3 regions of the Ruegeria sp. AP11 genome follow, and region 2 is predicted to be linked to each of the others. Evidence: riboswitches for the same ligand, from Rfam matches in the RefSeq annotation. Region 2 holds a riboswitch; each other region holds the start of a gene.
The links. Region 2 has a riboswitch for cobalamin ahead of ACR3E4_RS01335 (DUF1636 family protein). Riboswitches for the same ligand answer to the same signal wherever they lie in the genome.
Positions count from the first base shown of each region.

Region 1: linked by a shared signal. The riboswitch ahead of ACR3E4_RS02480 (DUF1636 family protein) and the one ahead of ACR3E4_RS01335 (DUF1636 family protein) in region 2 are both predicted to bind cobalamin.
Region 3: linked by a shared signal. The riboswitch ahead of ACR3E4_RS19995 (metal ABC transporter ATP-binding protein) and the one ahead of ACR3E4_RS01335 (DUF1636 family protein) in region 2 are both predicted to bind cobalamin.

Region 1 is NZ_JBQFJB010000001.1:464,531-467,801, reverse strand. Features, by position in the region: gene ACR3E4_RS02485 (AraC family transcriptional regulator) at 1-561, shown strand, start outside; cobalamin riboswitch at 892-1,089, shown strand; gene ACR3E4_RS02480 (DUF1636 family protein) at 1,191-1,598, shown strand; gene ACR3E4_RS02475 (ABC transporter ATP-binding protein) at 1,595-2,374, shown strand; gene ACR3E4_RS02470 (ABC transporter substrate-binding protein) at 2,387-3,271, shown strand, end outside.
Region 2 is NZ_JBQFJB010000001.1:246,843-250,113, reverse strand. Features, by position in the region: gene cobW (cobalamin biosynthesis protein CobW) at 1-988, opposite strand, end outside; gene ACR3E4_RS01335 (DUF1636 family protein) at 990-1,364, opposite strand; cobalamin riboswitch at 1,449-1,655, opposite strand; tRNA gene ACR3E4_RS01330 (tRNA-Glu) at 1,885-1,959, opposite strand; tRNA gene ACR3E4_RS01325 (tRNA-Glu) at 1,982-2,056, opposite strand; gene recJ (single-stranded-DNA-specific exonuclease RecJ) at 2,155-3,271, opposite strand, start outside.
Region 3 is NZ_JBQFJB010000002.1:449,485-452,755, reverse strand. Features, by position in the region: gene ACR3E4_RS20005 (TRAP transporter large permease) at 1-920, shown strand, start outside; gene ACR3E4_RS20000 (universal stress protein) at 934-1,338, shown strand; cobalamin riboswitch at 1,535-1,758, shown strand; gene ACR3E4_RS19995 (metal ABC transporter ATP-binding protein) at 2,096-2,848, shown strand; gene ACR3E4_RS19990 (metal ABC transporter permease) at 2,841-3,271, shown strand, end outside.

The DNA of each region.
Region 1 (3,271 bases), 220 kb from region 2:
TATTGTGGCCCGGATTGGAAGCCTTCGCATATGGAAACACGCACCGCAGGGACCGGCTTGGAGGCGGCGTTGCGCGAAGACGCTACAGGTATTCCCTGGCACTTCAATTCAGCTGTCGACGGGATCGCGTTCCCATCGGCTGCGCTTTGGTCCCGTCCCGCGCTGGGGTCCAGGGGGAGGCAAGCGCTTCGGCTCAGTTCGCGCGACATTCTCGCGGAAATCAAATTGCGGCGACAGGAATGCGACATCGACCGCCTTGCCGCTGTCATCACGCTACGCCTGATTGACGGTCACACGGACATCGACGGTGCCGCGCGAATGGTCGGTGTCGCCCGGCGCACGCTGCAACGCTGGCTCGACGCTGAAGGCCTGTCCTACCGTATTTTGCTCGATCGTGTGAGACTGGACCGGGCGCGCGCACTGATCCTGGAGACCGAGGCCCCCCTGTCAGAGATCGCCATGCTCGCAGGCTACAGTGACCATGCCCATTTCACGCGAGCCTTTGGTCGGCGTTTCGGGCGCTCTCCGTCATCCGAGCGGATGTCCAAACCAAGAGGTTAACCGCACAACTTGATCAAATATCCTCCGATCTGAATTGCCCGGGCGGCAATGAAAGCCTTCTTTATCGGCGTGCCATTCCGAGTGCCGATTTCTGACCACAGCCGCAAAGGCATTGCCGCATGGGCGCTGGTCGGTTGTGAGCCAAGGTGACAATTGCTGCATAGTGCCCCGAATGACCGTTTTATACCCAGATGAACCGCTGCAACTTGTTGGTTCTTGTCTTTAGAATGAGCGATCGGCTGAAAGTATTCGTTCAGAAGGAAATGGAAGACAACATTCGGTGTTGCAACGTGTTTCTCATTCCACGATTGACGCATCCACGAATCTGCTGATATCGCTCACTTTGATGGAGTTGGAGTAAGTGATTCCAACACAGGGAATACGGTGCGGCTTTGGCCAATTCCGTGACTGCCCCCGCAACTGTAAGCGGCGAGCGACCCGATGATGCCACTGGCCCGGAGAGGCTGGGAAGGATCGGAGAAGCGACGACCCGCAAGTCAGGAGACCTGCCATCGTAACGCAACTCAACCCGGGCGGGGTGCCTCGGAAGGAGACCACGATGGAACACTCGGCTGTAGCCGTAAACATGGCTGGCTCGCAATCAACCCCGCAACTTTGCGGAGGGCGACATGGGCCGGGCTGCCACACACAGAATTACCGTTTGCATCTCTTGCCGACACAAGGGCAAAACCTGCCAGCCTGGTTATGAGCTGATCGCCCGGCTGCGAAAGGCTTTTGAAAACGCCAAGGACGCAATTCCCGAAGATTTCGAAATCTCGGGCGTGGCCTGTATGGCGGGATGTGATCGACCCTGCACGGTGGCTTATCACGGCTCGCACAAGGCGACATATTTGTTTGGCGATATTGACCCGGACACCGATGTCGATGATCTGATCGAATTCGCCCGGCGCTATGCCCATCTACATGACGGGTGGAGCAGCTCTGTCGACAGACCAGGCAAGCTGCGCAAATCCACACTGGCACGGGTTCCGGCCAGCATCATCGCCCTTGAGCGCAGCGCGGAGCCTGTTCAATGAACGCCGCGGAGCTGTATGTCGAGAACGTAAGTTGGAGGCCCTCGGCCAGGGTGCCGCTGATTTTGCATCCAATCAACTTTCATCTGAAGGCCGGGCGCATTTTGGGGATCGTCGGACCGAACGGGGCGGGGAAGTCCTCGTTATTGCGCACGCTCTATCGGTATCATCGGCCGTCCAGCGGTACGGTCAGGATTGATGGTGAAGATATCTGGACCATGCCGCCGAAGACCGCTGCCCAAACGGTTGCAGCGGTTTTGCAAGAGCAACCCAATGACTTTGCCCTGACGGTGCGCGACGTGGTGGCATTGGGCCGCTTGCCACATCGCCAGAGCTTTTCAACACCCGGCCAGCACTGTGCCGAGGTCATCGAGAACGTGCTGCGCCAAACCAAGCTGATACATCTGCGCGACCGGCAGATCGGCACCCTGTCGGGCGGTGAACGCCAACGGGTGATGATGGCCCGTGCCCTGGCGCAAGCGCCGCGGCTGCTGGTTCTGGATGAGCCAATCAACCACCTCGATATCCATTATCAGCTAGAGCTGCTTGAACTTGTGCGCGACCTCCACATCACCGTTGTCGTGTCGCTACATGACCTCAACATGGCGGCCACGTTCTGTGACGACATTCTGGTAATGCAGAATGGCCAGTCGCTGGTGTTCGGCCCCCCGCAGGATGTCCTGACCGAAGACCTCGTGTCGGGTGCATTTCGTGTCTCGGCCCGGCTGGAACAGCTGAGCCGCAGTCAGAACAATCACTTCTCTTTCCAACTGAACTAAAGGATCACCTGAATGAAACTACTCCACCTGGCATTGGGGCTGTCCTGTACAGCAAGCCTGGCACTGGCAGAAACCACGGTACGAAGCTGCAACCGTACCGTTACCTTTGACGAAGTCCCGACAGCAGCGATTTCCAACGACGTCAACCTGACCGAAATGATGTTGGTGCTGGGACTGGCGGACCACATGGTGGGCTATACCGGTATCTCTGGTTGGAAAACACTGGATGAGAAGATGCGCGAAGGAGTCGAGCAACTACCCGAGTTGTCTTCGAAATACCCCAGCAAGGAAGTATTGATCGGGGCGGATGCCGATTTCTTCTTTGCCGGTTGGAACTATGGCATGAAGGTTGGTGGCGAAGTCACGCCCGAAACCCTGGCCGCGTTTGACATCGACGTCTATGAGTTGACCGAAAGCTGCATCCATATCGGTGAAAAAGACAAGGCCAGCATGGATGACATGTATACCGATCTGCTGAATCTGGGCCGCATCTTTGCTGTCGAGGATCAGGCGCAAGAGCTGGTGGACGGCTACAAGGCAGAGCTTGCAGATTTCAACGCCGATCTGGATGCCGGTGACGAACCGCTGCGTGTATTTGTCTATGACAGCGGCGAGGACACTCCCTTTACCGCGGGACGCTATGCCATGCCCACCGCCCTGATCGAAGCCGCAGGCGGGCGCAATGTTCTGGACGACTTCGAGAAGAGCTGGGCCACGGTGACCTGGGAAGAAGTCGTCGAGCGCAACCCGGAAATGATCGTGATCGTGAACTACGGCAATGTGACTGCAGAGCAAAAGCGCGAGTTCATGATGTCGAACCCGGCATTTGCTGATATTGACGCGGTCAAGAATGATCGGTTCGTGACGCTGGAATATGTCGAGGCAACCCCCGGGCCC
Region 2 (3,271 bases):
CGGCGATCACCACAAGCCGCGAGCGGCGCTCTTCGCCGGGTTCCCACGGGCGGTCGTACTGATGACGCACACGGGCACCAACGGCCTGAACCAGCAGGCGCATGGGCTTGCCCTGAACAGCGGCATAGCCCTTGACGCGCAGGATGTTCAGCTCCTTGGCCAGACGTTCGATCCTGGCAACCAGTTCCAGCGGATCGCTCTGTTCCGGCAGCTCGACGATGATGCTTTCGAAATCGTCATGTTCATGGTCGTGATGGCCGTCATGATGCGACGGGCGGGCATCCATGTCATCCTCGGCGGCGGCCTCAAGGCCCAATACGACGCGCACATCCACGACACCCTCGGCAACCTCGACCACGGGCAGCGGGCGCGGGGCTTCGGCGGCGATGATCTCTTTGGCTTTGGCAACGCCTTCGGGACCGGCCAGATCGGGCTTGGTCAGCAGGATGATATCGGCGCAGGAGATCTGGTCCTCGAACACTTCGGACAGCGGCGTTTCGTGGTCGATGGAGTCGTCAGCCATGCGCTGGGCATCGACTGCCTCGACATTCGGGGCGAAACGACCGGCGGCGACGGCCTCGGCATCGGCCAGCGCGATCACGCCGTCCACGGTGATTTTCGAGCGGATATCCGGCCAGTCAAACGCTTTCAGCAGCGGCTTGGGTAGCGCAAGGCCGGAGGTCTCGATCAGGATGTGATCGGGGCGCGGTTCCAGCGCCATCAGCGCCTCGATGGTAGGGATGAAATCATCGGCCACGGTGCAGCAGATGCAACCATTGGCCAGCTCCATGATGTTCTCGGCCGGGCAATCCGGGATGGCGCAGGATTTCAGGATATCGCCATCGACACCGACATCGCCGAATTCGTTGACCACAACGGCCAGACGCTTGCCCTGCGGGTTTTGCATCAGGTGGCGCACCAGTGTGGTCTTACCCGAGCCCAGAAAACCTGTGATCACGGTGACGGGGAGTTTCTCAAGGTTGCTCATCTCAGGCTCCAATCGGGGGAATGCGCGAGGCGCAGTTTTTGCGGAAATGTTCGGGGCGCTCGCGCCATTTGACCAGACCGTCCTCGGTGGCCAGATATTTGGTTGCGCCGTCAACGATGACGTCGACATGATCGGTCTCGTTCAGGTTCTCGTAGACGAATGTCCAGCGATCCGGCCCGCCACGCAGCACGATGGAACAGCCCTGATCGCAGTTCGACAGGCATTCGACGGCTCTCAGGTTGACGCCATCGGGCAGGTCTGCCTGTTCCAGAGCCTGATGCAACAGGGTGCCCGGGCGCTGCGCGTCATCCTCGACGGGCAAGCCGCGACGGCAGGTGGTGCAGACCAGCAGCTCAACCGGTGCGGTCTCGGTCATGTCTCTCATCCCCCCAATCCTATACGTGGGGGACGGGGTCTCATGCGGGTCACATTTGACCCGACACCGGAACACCCCGTCCGGTTTCATCTTCGGGCGCTGGCAGGTCTCCCGGCTTGCGGATATCAGAGCGTCTGCCCTGTCGGATGTCCCGCCTTCCCGGCCTTGCGGCCAGTGGCATTGGGCACCCTCTCCGGTCACGGTCGCGGGGGCGGCTGCGTTTGGCGGATAACCCGTTGACGCATTCCCTTTTCATCTGCTGTTGCAGACACCAACGAAAGGCTCATGCGGCAGCGGCAGGCCGCTTGTCAAGCGAGTCGCGCCGATCTGTGATCAAGCGGATGAAAAAGCGACCTGTAGAGGTCGTTGGGCGGCATATTCTGTTCAGGCTGCGGCGTTGCCTCGTTGAACGGATCGGTCCGATCCAGTTAAACGCAATACTCGAACGATCGGGTCGGCGCCGCGCGATATAACATCTATGAGGCCTGATCGAAGGCTGAAGCGGAGAGGATTGGATAAATGGCAGCCCGTAGGGGAATCGAACCCCTCTTTCCAGGTTGAAAACCTGGCGTCCTAACCGATAGACGAACGGGCCACTTGGGTCCAGACAAGCAAAATGGCAGCCCGTAGGGGAATCGAACCCCTCTTTCCAGGTTGAAAACCTGGCGTCCTAACCGATAGACGAACGGGCCACGCTGGCTTGTGGAGGGCCTTTTACGGTTTCACCCCGACCCCCGCAAGCCGAAAAATGCAGGGATGTGAAAGTTTTTTGGTGGGCTTCAGATAGGCTTTATCCAGCTTCTGCCGCGTCCTCCAACCTCAGTTGTACAGATTGGCGCCCACCCCATGTGTTAACCTCAAGCCGGCCCGCAAAATGGAACCGCGCGCCGCCGTGATTTGACAGCTTGTCACCCAGCGGACCATCAAACGCACCGAAGGCGATGGCGTCCAGCCCGCCGGACATTCCGTCGGACAAAGACAGCTTCAGATGCGTCTCGCCCACGCGTTTGGCAAAGCGCACCTGCAGGTCGGGCAGTGCATAGCGTGGGGCAGGGGCCGCGGCCCCGAATGGTCCTGCCTTTTCGATCTGTTCGATCAGATCGACCGTCGCGGCCCCCGGCATCAGCGCCCCGTCCAGTTTCAGATCGGCTGGGCCGCCTTGCCCTGCGCCCTGTTTCGCCAGCAACTCGGACAGCCGCGCCATCGCAGGCTCCAACTGGTCGCGCATCACCGTCAGGCCGGCCGCCATCTTGTGACCACCGCCCTTGACCAGCAGCCCCTCGGTCGCCAGTCGCTGGATCGACGCGCCCAGATCCACACCCGAGACCGAACGGCCCGAGCCCTTGCCCTCGTCACCGTCAAAGCCGATCACGATGGCAGGGCGGTTCGCGGTTTCTTTCAGGCGCGAGGCGACAATGCCCACCACGCCGGGATGCCAGCCCTCGCCTGCGGCCCAGACCAGTGGCGTGTCCAGCCCGCGTTCCTCGGCCTGTGCCATGGCTGCCGCGCGCACCGCGTTCTCGATGTCGCGCCGTTCCGCGTTCAGAGCATCCAACCGTTCGGACAGGGCTTCGGCTTCGGTGACCGAGTCGGTACTCAGCAACCGTGCGCCCAGATCGGCCTGCCCTATCCGCCCACCCGCATTCACACGTGGACCTAGCAGAAACCCCAGATGATAGCTGTTGGGGGCAGTGTCCATGCGCGCCACATCCGACAGTGCCACCAGCCCCGGCCTCTGCCTTTGGGCCATGACTTTCAGCCCCTGCCGCACCAACGCCCGGTTGGCCCCGATCAACGGCGCGACATCCGCCACCGTCGCCAGCGCCACCAGATCCAGCATCGACATCAGATCCGGCCCTTTGGCACCGGCGGCCCGCAATTGGCGACCCGCCTCGACCAGCATCAGG
Region 3 (3,271 bases), on a different contig from region 2:
TGATGCGGTACAAGTATGACCGCAAGATCGCCATCGGCTGTATTGCCGCGGGCGGCGCACTGGGTGCCCTGATCCCGCCAAGCGTTCCGTTCATCTTCTACGGTCTGCTGGCCAAGGTCTCGATCGGTGATTTGTTCATGGCCGGTTTGATGCCGGGCCTCATGCTGGCGACGTTCTACACGATCTATATCGGCGTCCGTTGCCGTATTCAGCCAGAGCTGGGCCCTGCCCTGCCCGCAGATCAGAAGTTTACAGCGCGGGAAAAAGTTGGCGCTGTGCTGAGCATCTGGCCCTTCGCTCTGCTGATCGTTGTTGTGCTGGGTGTCATCTGGGGCGGCATCGCCACCCCGGCCGAAGCGGCAGCCTTTGGTGCCGCAGGCGCATTCATCATCAACTTCATCTATGGCAAACTGACCAAAGAGGTTCTGGTTGAATCTCTGGTTTCCACGGTCAAGCTCAGCGGTATGGGTCTATGGATCCTGATCGGTGCCACGATCTACCTTAATGTGTTCAACACGCTGGGCAGTCAGGATCTGTTGACGAACCTGGTTCTGTCCATGCCTGGCGGGGCGACCGGCATCCTGCTGATGATGATGCTGATCATCCTGATTTTGGGCATGGTGATGGACGACTGGGCCATTATCCTGTTGTGCACTCCGCTGTTCATTCCGATCGTGGATGAGCTGGGGATCGACAAACTGTGGTTCGGCGCGCTGTTCATCGTGAACATCCAGATCGCCTATCTCACACCACCGTTCGGTTTCGTTCTGTTCTGGATCAAAGGGGTGCTGCCCAAGGACGTCAGCATGGGCGATGTCTACAACTCGGTTGGCCCCTTCGTGGTGTTGCAGTTCGTCGGCCTCACGTTGATCTTTATCTTCCCGGAAATCGCAACCTGGTTGCCCAACGCGCTGAAGTAGAAGGCTAAATCAGATGTTCAATCACATACTTGTTCCCGTCGCGCCAGGACATGGTTCGGAATACGGCCCCGCAATTGCTGCAGCACAAAAACTGCTGAACGAAGGTGGTCGGATTTCCGTGTTGTCCATTCTGGAAGAGTTGCCGTCTTACATCGGCTCGTACTTCCCTGAAGACCAGATGCAGAAGAGCATTGATGGGGTCTCGGACGACCTGCGCAAAGAACTTGGCTCGGAAGAGGTTGAGATCCATGTGGTCGCAGGTCATTCCACCAACACGATTCTGAGCTGGCAGAAGAAGCACAAACCCGATTGCGTTGTAGTCTTCTCGCACCGCCCGGGGTTTTCAGATCTGTTTCTCGGCTCCACGGCTGCGCGTGTTGTGCGGCATGCCAACTGCAGCGTGGTGGTCCTTCGCTAACCTGAACACCGAGGCGTTAACCTCAGATGTGACATTATTTGGGGCGTCGCGTTTCTGCGGCGCCCCAAGTGGTAGTTTAAGGCACTTCATCTCGCGAATGCGACAGCGTCATTGGCACCAGCCCAGAGACACCCGCGATTGTAACAGACATTCAATCCTTACCGCCATTTTGATCCTTGACCATTTTATGCGCGCAACGTTATCTGCCTGCGATGGTTCTCAACGGCATTGAGTCGGCGAGATGAAATGGGAACGCGGTGCGGTGCCGATCTAGGCCACCAATTCCGTGACTGCCCCCGCAACTGTAAGCGGAGAGCGACCCCGAAAAAACCACTGGGCCCCCGAAGCGGGGAAGCCTGGGAAGGTTCGGGGTAGCGATGATCCGCAAGTCAGGAGACCTGCCATCCGAATATTAACTGAACCGGGCGGGGTGTCCCGGAGGGAGAGATAAATGTTTGAAGCGCTAGCCGCTGACCTACATCATCGTTCTGCCACGACCCCGTCTCAGCGGAGGCGGCGATGCGTCGGACAATCGATACTCAACATCATGGGCTAGACCCAAATGGCCGCTCTGGCCAAAACCGCATCGCGTATTTGGTACAACCGAAAGCGTGCACGTCATGAGCCGCGGTGACTCCGGCGGGCGATCGCTGAAAATGCGCGGGTTCTGTCTGACGAATATGAGCATCGCATCCTTGATCGGTTGCGCCCTGATTGCGGCCGCAATCCTCTGGCTTTGCATTCTGGCGGTGCTTTGATGTCGGCGGTGCTGGAAATCCGCAATCTGGCGCTCGGGTACCCGGGACTTACGCTGTTTCGTGGCCTGTCGATGGATATCGAGCGCGGGTCGACGCTGGCCGTGCTGGGTGCCAATGGCTCGGGCAAAAGCACGTTTATAAAGATGTTGATGGGCCTGATGGACCCATTGGCGGGCAAACTGACTTGGCCCGGCGGAACACCGCGCGAGATCGGGTATCTTGCGCAGATGACCGAGTTTGACCGGCGTTTCCCAATCCGGGTCCGCGATCTGGCGGCGATGGGGGCCTGGAAAGGGTTCGGCCTGCGCGGACGTCTGGATCGTGACACCAAGGCGCGGGTTGATGCGGCGCTGGATGCAGCCGGGGTCCTGAACATTGCAGACCGGTCGCTGCACACGTTGTCGGGGGGCCAGTTGCAGCGTGCACTGTTTGCCCGTGTGATCATGCAGGACGCGCCCATGATCTTGTTGGATGAGCCTTTTGCCGCCGTCGATCAGAGCACCGAGGCTCATCTGCTGACGCTGATCGATCGCTGGCGCGAGGAAGGGCGTGCGGTGGTTCTTGTCGTGCATGATCTTTCTTCGGTTCTTGACCATTGCAGCCATGCGCTGCTGCTGGGCGGTGAGACTGCAAGCTATGGGCCGGTTGACACGGTTCTGACGCCTGACCGCCTTGTCGCGCAGAATTATCTTTCCGCAAGCCAAGTGTCCTGGATGTTCCGAGGCGTGCAGTCCGGAGGCAGTCATGCTTGATATCCTATCTGAGATGTGGAGCTTCGCCTTCATGCGCCGTGCCTTCGTGGCAACCACGGTGCTGTCCGCATCTGTCGCTCCGGTTGGGGCCTTTCTGGTTCTGCGCCGCTTGTCGCTTGCCGGAGAGGCCATGGCCCATGCCATCACGCCCGGCGTTGTCATCGGCTTCGTGACAGCGGGGCTGTCGGTCTTTTCGCTGCTGATCGGAGGGCTGATCGCCGGGGTCGGCGTGGCCATCCTGACGGCGTTTCTGGCCCGCAAAACAATCCTGCGCAGCGATGCCAGCCTGGCCTCACTTTATCTGATCGCCCTGGCGGTCGGTATATTCATCCTGTCGGCCGCGGGCTCTGCGGTGCCACTCAAGAGCTTTCTGTTCGGGTCGATCCTGGGGATCGACGATGCCTCGATGATCCTGGTCGGGTC